2 regions of the Actinoallomurus sp. NPDC050550 genome follow, and region 2 is predicted to be linked to the other one. Evidence: predicted binding sites of a transcription regulator. Region 2 holds the regulator's gene; the other holds the start of a gene.

Region 1 (3,410 bases), on a different contig from region 2:
CCGGCCGTGACGGCGAACGTGGCGTCCTCCTGGGACCGGATCATCACCTGGCTACAGGCGCACGCGCCGACGACCGGCTCGTGGACGCCGAATTCGACGGCAGACTTCTGAAACGCTGACCGTCGTTCTTCTTCGACTGGGTCTGAACAGGGATGGGCGGGCATGCGAAAGGGGCGGTCCCAGCACCGCGGACCGCCCCCTAAGCGAGTGGACTCAGAAGTCCATGCCGCCCATGCCACCGGAGGGGTCGCCGGCCGGAGCCTTCTCCTTCTCCGGCTTCTCGGCGATGACCGCCTCGGTGGTGAGGAACAGCGCCGCGATGGACGCGGCGTTCTGCAGCGCCGAGCGCGTCACCTTCGCGGGGTCGATGATGCCCGCGTCGAACATGTTGACGTACTCGCCGGTCGCGGCGTTGAGGCCCTGACCCGGCTCGAGGTTGCGGACCTTCTCGGCCACCACGCCGCCCTCGAGGCCGGCGTTGATCGCGATCTGCTTCAGCGGCTCCTCGAGGGCGCGCTTGACGATCGCCGCACCGGTCGCCTCGTCGCCTTCGAGCTCGATCTTGTCGAACGCCCTGGCGCTCGCCTGCAGCAGCGCGACACCACCGCCGGGCACGATGCCCTCCTCGACGGCTGCCTTCGCGTTGCGAACGGCGTCCTCGATGCGGTGCTTGCGCTCCTTGAGCTCGACCTCGGTGGCCGCGCCGGCCTTGATGACGGCGACGCCGCCGGCCAGCTTGGCGAGGCGCTCCTGGAGCTTCTCGCGGTCGTAGTCGGAGTCGGAGTTCTCGATCTCCGCGCGGATCTCGTTGACGCGGCCCGCGATGTCGTCGGGGTTGCCGGCGCCATCGACGATGGTGGTCTCGTCCTTGGTCACCACGATGCGCTTGGCCTGGCCGAGCATGTCGAGCGTGGTGTTCTCCAGCTTGAGGCCGATGTCCTCGCTGATGACCTGGCCACCGGTCAGGATCGCGATGTCCTGCAGCATGGCCTTGCGGCGGTCGCCGAAGCCCGGGGCCTTGACGGCGACGGACTTGAAGACACCGCGGATCTTGTTGACGACCAGCGTGGCCAGGGCCTCGCCCTCGACGTCCTCAGCGAGGAGGATGAGCGGCTTGCCGCTCTGCATGACCTGCTCGAGAACCGGCACGAGGTCCTTGTTGGCCGAGATCTTCGAGCTGACGATGAGGATGTAGGGGTCGTCGAAGACGGCCTCCATGCGCTCGGGGTCGGTCACGAAGTAGTGCGACACGTAGCCCTTGTCGAAGCGCATGCCCTCGGTCAGCTCGAGCTCCAGACCGAAGGTCTGGCTCTCCTCGACCGTGATGACGCCTTCCTTGCCGACCTTGTCCATCGCCTCGGCGATCATCTCGCCGATCGAGGGGTCGCCCGCGGAGATGGAGGCCGTGGAAGCGATCTGCTCCTTGGTCTCCACGTCCTTCGCGATCTTGGAGAGCTCCTCGCTGACGCGCTCCACGGCGGACTCGATGCCCCGCTTCAGGGACATCGGGTTGGCGCCGGCGGCCACGTTGCGCAGGCCCTCGCGGACCAGCGCCTGGGCCAGCACGGTGGCCGTGGTGGTGCCGTCACCGGCTACGTCGTCGGTCTTCTTCGCGACCTCTTTGACGAGCTCGGCCCCGATCTTCTCCCACGGGTCCTCGAGCTCGATCTCCTTGGCGATGGATACACCGTCGTTGGTGATCGTGGGGGCGCCCCACTTCTTCTCCAGAACGACGTTGCGGCCCTTGGGACCGAGGGTCACCTTCACGGCGTCGGCAAGCTGGTTCATGCCGCGCTCGAGGCCGCGTCGCGCGTCCTCGTCGAACGCGATCATCTTTGCAGCCATAAGCTCCAGATCCTCCCGGAACGGGGTGGCTATCACTGGATCGAGTCGACGCCCGCGACGGACGACCCCGTCCGGCGACTTCCATGCCGTCGCCGGGCGCGAGGCCTCATCGCCTCGATCACTTCGTTGGCACTCTCAATAGTAGAGTGCCAACCGCTTGTTTAGCACTCTGCCCCCGAGAGTGCAAGCGCGGTCCGCTCTCACCAGGGTGAACTTCTCGCCATCTCGCGCCGGCGCCCTCCCCAGCACGCTATAACGCCAGGTCTGCGGGGTTACGCCAGGGCCCTGACCGCGTACGACCGGGAGCCCAGAAACCCGCACGGCGACGGCCAGAGGGGCCGTTCACGGTCAGCGGGCCGAGCGGGGGAGGCGTTCGGACGGCCGGAGGCCCGGCGCCGAAGCGCCGGGCCTCCGTCGGGCTATGGGACTCAGAGTGCCCGGACCGCGTCCGCCTGGGGACCCCGGTCGCTCTGCGTGATCTCGAACTCCACCCGCTGCCCCTGCTCGAGGCTGCGGTAGCCATCCGACTGGATGGCCGAGTAGTGCACGAACACATCCCTGCCACCGTCGACCGCGATGAAGCCGTAGCCTTTGTCCGCGTTGAACCATTTGACGGTGCCTTGCGCCATTCCTAACAACTCCCACCAGGGCAATTCCCGTGACCATTGGCCACGGCCACTGATTCGAGCCCGCCGGACCACTGCGGAACCCGCCGATCGCCCGCCGACTCGGCTGCGGCGGCCATCGCCGACCCTACACACGGCTACCGTCCGTGGAACAGCCTTTACCCGAGAAGTGCGCGCGGCCGATGTCGGTCAAAAAGAGAATCCCTCAGGCGGAACTAGCGACGTCTACCGATAAATCCGTATACGCGGGCCCGAATTACCGCGCGGGAGAGCGGAGTGGGAGCCTCTGCCTCGGTCGTTTCGGCTGCCGAACGCACGATCCCCGGTGGTCACCGGGTCCGTAGACTCGGCGACCACCGGGGATCGCGGGTACGTCCTGATCACGGGGGGTCACCCCCGAGGAGGGCTCAGCCGCCGGCGACGGCCGGGATGATGGAGATCTGGACGCCGTCCGGCGTCGGCGTGTCGAGCCCGTCGGCGAACCGCACGTCCTCCTCGCCCACGTAGACGTTGACGAACCGCCGGATCTTGCCGTTGTCGTCGAGGATGCGCGCCGCGATGCCGGAGTAGCTGGCCTCCAGGTCGGCGACGACCTCGCGCACGGTCGAGCCCGTCGCCTTCACCTCGGCCTCACCTCCGGTGTAGCTCCGGAGGATCGTCGGGATGCGGACACTGATCGAGCTCACGCCAGACCTGCCTTTCGGAATGCCTCGATGGTCGGAGCGATGTTCGCGGACGGCACGGCCACCGGGGCCACCGCGTCAAGGGTCTTGAGACCGTCGCCGGAGTTGATGAAGACGGTCTCGGCGTCGGGGTCGAGTGCGCCGCCGGCCAGCAGCTTGCGGAGGGCGCCCAGCGTGACACCGCCCGCCGTCTCGCCGAAGATGCCCTCGGTGCGGGCGAGCAGCGCGATGCTGTCGACGACCTCTTCGTCGGAGA
Region 2 (3,410 bases):
GAAGACCCACCACGTGCCGGAGACCGCCTACGAATGACGAAGGCCCCGTCCGGCACAGAGACCGGGCGGGGCCTTCGTGGAGGCTCAGCGGCCGTTGAACGCGTCGCGGAGGCGGGAGAAGAAGCCCTGCTGGCCCGGGGAGAACTTGCCCGGCGGGCGCTCCTCGCCGCGCAGGCTCGCCAGCTTGCGCAGGAGCTCCTCCTGCTCCTCGTCGAGCTTGGTCGGCGTCTCGATGTTCACGTGGATCATGAGGTCGCCGCGGCCGTTCTCGTTGAGGTGCTTGATGCCCAGGCCGTACATCGGGATCACCTGGCCGGACTGGGTGCCGGGCCGGATGTCGATCTCCTCCGGGCCGTCGAGGGTCTCGACGGTCAGCGTGGTGCCGAGCGCGGCGGCGGTCATCGGGACCTGGACGGTGCAGTGCAGATCGTCGCCCTGCCGTTCGAAGATCTGGTGTGGGCGCTCCACGATCTCCAGGAACAGGTCGCCGGCCGGTCCGCCGCCCGGGCCGACCTCGCCCTCACCGGCGAGCTGGATGTGGGTGCCGTTCTCGACACCGGCGGGGATGCGCACCTTGATCGTGCGGCGGGTGCGGACCCGGCCGTCGCCGGAGCACTCCGGGCACGGGTTGCGGATCATGGTGCCGTAGCCGCCGCACTGGGGGCAGGCCCGCGACGTCATGACCTGACCGAGGAACGACCGGGTGACCTGCTGCACCTCGCCCCGGCCGTGACACATGTCGCACGTCTCGGGGTGCGTGCCCGGGGCCGTGCCGGCGCCCGAGCAGTTGTTGCACACGACGGCGGTGTCGACCGTCAGCTCGCGCGTGGTGCCGAACGCCGTCTCGGACAGGTCCAGTTCCACGCGCACGGTGCCGTTGCGGCCCCGCCGGGCCCGGCTGCGCGGCCCTCGCTGGGTGGTGGTGCCGAAGAAGGCGTCCATGATGTCGCTGAACGGGAACCCGGCGCCAAAGCCACCGGCTCCCGCGCCGGCGCCGGCGGCGAACGGGTCGGCGCCCAGGTCGTACATCTCGCGTTTCTTCGGATCGGAGAGCACCTCGTACGCCTGGGTGATCTCCTTGAACCGATCCTGCGTGGCCGGATCGGGATTCACATCCGGGTGCAGCTCACGCGCGAGCCTTCGGTAAGCCTTCTTGATCTCGTCCGCACTGGCGTCCCGGCGCACCCCAAGGGTCGCGTAGTAGTCGTTCGCCACTTACGACCCCGCCAGAATCTGACCGACGTAACGTGCCACTGCGCGCACTGCTCCCATCGTCCCGGGGTAGTCCATCCGCGTCGGACCGAGAACGCCGAGCCGGGCCACGGCCTGGTCGCCCGCGCCGTACCCGGTGGCGACCACCGAGGTCGTGCGCAGGCCCTCATGCGGGTTCTCGGTGCCGATCCGCACGGTGAGGCCGGAGGGGTTCTCCGCCTCGCCGAGCAGTCGCATCAGGACGACCTGTTCTTCCAGGGCCTCCAGCACGTCACGGAGGCTCTGGGACAAGTCGGCGCGGGCGAGGTTCGCCGCACCGCCGATGATTATCTTCTCTTCGTGCTTCTCCACGAGGCTCTCGAGGAGGACCGACAGCACCGTCGCGGCCAGGGGCCGCTCGCCGACCGGAACCTGCTCCGGCAGGTCGGCGAGCGCGTCGGGCACGTCAGTGAGCCAGCACCCGTCGAGACGCGCGTTGAGCAGCGCCCGCAGGTGCGCGATGGCCTCGTCGGAGACGTCCTCGTGGGTCTCGATGGCCCGCTGCTCGACGCGGCCGGTGTTGGTGATGACCACGAGCAGGAGCCGCTGGGCCGCGATCGGCACCAGCTCGACGTGCCGTACCGACGAACGCGTCAGCGAGGGATACTGCACGACGGCGACCTGCCGCGTCAGCTGTGCCAGCAGCCGGACCGTACGGCTCACGACGTCGTCGAGGTCGTAGGCGTTGGCCAGGAACGTCTCGATGGCGCGCCGCTCGGCCGCGGACAGCGGCTTGATCGTGGACAGCCGGTCGACGAACAGCCGGTATCCCTTGTCGGTCGGAACACGTCCCGCGCTGGTGTGGGGCTGGGCGATGTAGCCCTGCTCCTCCAGTACGGCCATGTCGTTGCGGATCGTGGCCGGCGAGACGCCGAGATTGTGCCGGTCGACCAGCGTCTTGGAACCCACCGGCTCGTGGGTGGACACGTAATCTTCGACGATGGCTCGCAGCACGGCCAGTTTTCGATCGTCGAGCACGCACTCACCTCCCGTGTCCACAGCCCTTCAATCTGGCACTCTTCTCCTCTGAGTGCCAAGTGTACGGCTCGGCGGCACGCACGAGGAGACGCCGGTGGATCACGTTCTCGCGTCGAGCATGACAGAGTCACTCGTGTGACCTGGCACGAGATTGCGGAACGTTGTTTCCAGCGCCGTTATTCCGACTTCGACGTGACCGTGGGGGTCGTCGTCGGGGCCGAGGGCGCCGTCGTCATCGACACCCGCGCGAGTGTCGCACAGGGCGTGCGGCTGCGCGACGACGTTCGGCGGCTCGGCGTCGATGATCCCGTCGTCGTCAACACCCACGGCCATTTCGACCACTGCTTCGGCAACGCCGCGTTCGCCGGGGAGCGGTGGGGACACACGTCGGTGCCGGACTACATGGCGCACACCGCGCGGCCGATGCTGGCGCGTGAGTTCCCCGGGTGGGCGGAGAAGGTCGAGACCGACCTGCTGCTCGCGCCGGACCACCTCGTCACCGACCGCGCCGAGCTCGACCTGGGCGACCGCGTCGTCGAGCTGCGCCACTTCGGCCGGGGCCACACGGACGGCGATCTCGTCGTGTGGGTTCCCGACGCCCGGTGCGCGTTCACCGGCGACCTGATCGAGCAGTCGGGCCCGCCGTCGTACGGCGGCGACTCGTTCCCCCTGGAGTGGCCCGGCACCCTGGCCGAGCTGCTGCGGGCCGTGGACGGCGTGCTCGTGCCGGGGCACGGGGAGCCCGTCGATCCGGAGTTCGCGGCCCGCCAGCGCGAGGAGATCGACCTGGTGGCCCACCGGGTGCGGGAGACGCACGCCGCGGGGCTGGACGTCGAGGAGGCACTCGGCTCGGGCGACTGGCCGTACCCGGCCGAGGCGCTGCGCGAGGCGGTCCGGCGCGGCCACGACCACCTGGACCCGAGCCCTGGATCAGGATGAGCCACCGGGAGGGCCCGATCCGGTGCGCCGCCGGGTGATCGGACCGGCAGGACATCAGGGTGAGCCGCCCGGACCGGACTGACAAGGGCTCATAGCGAGCCGCCCGGACGATCGGGGCGGCGAGGGATCAGCGCGAGCCGCTCGGACGGCTGACTCGCTCGCCCCGTGACCGGTACGGTGCGACGAGTGCGGAGCAAAGACTATGGACGCGACGTTCTGTCCGGCGACTGGCGCCGCCCGAA

The links. Region 2 encodes HrcA, which represses chaperone genes, less so after heat shock. Its sites were predicted from a motif close to TTGGCACTCTCNNNNNGAGAGTGCCAA; they were not measured.
Region 1: a site for HrcA is predicted at 1,972-1,998, ahead of groL (chaperonin GroEL). Genes of this name have one in related genera too.

The regions. Positions count from the first base shown of each region.
Region 1 is NZ_JBFAJC010000019.1:20,419-23,828, forward strand. It holds gene groL (chaperonin GroEL) at 214-1,845, opposite strand; gene AB0I04_RS25405 (cold-shock protein) at 2,274-2,474, opposite strand; gene AB0I04_RS25410 (MoaD/ThiS family protein) at 2,879-3,157, opposite strand; gene thrC (threonine synthase) at 3,154-3,410, opposite strand, start outside.
Region 2 is NZ_JBFAJC010000024.1:65,647-69,056, forward strand. It holds gene dnaJ (molecular chaperone DnaJ) at 85-1,215, opposite strand; gene hrcA (heat-inducible transcriptional repressor HrcA) at 1,216-2,229, opposite strand; gene AB0I04_RS29625 (MBL fold metallo-hydrolase) at 2,365-3,168, shown strand; gene AB0I04_RS29630 (DUF3097 domain-containing protein) at 3,355-3,410, shown strand, end outside.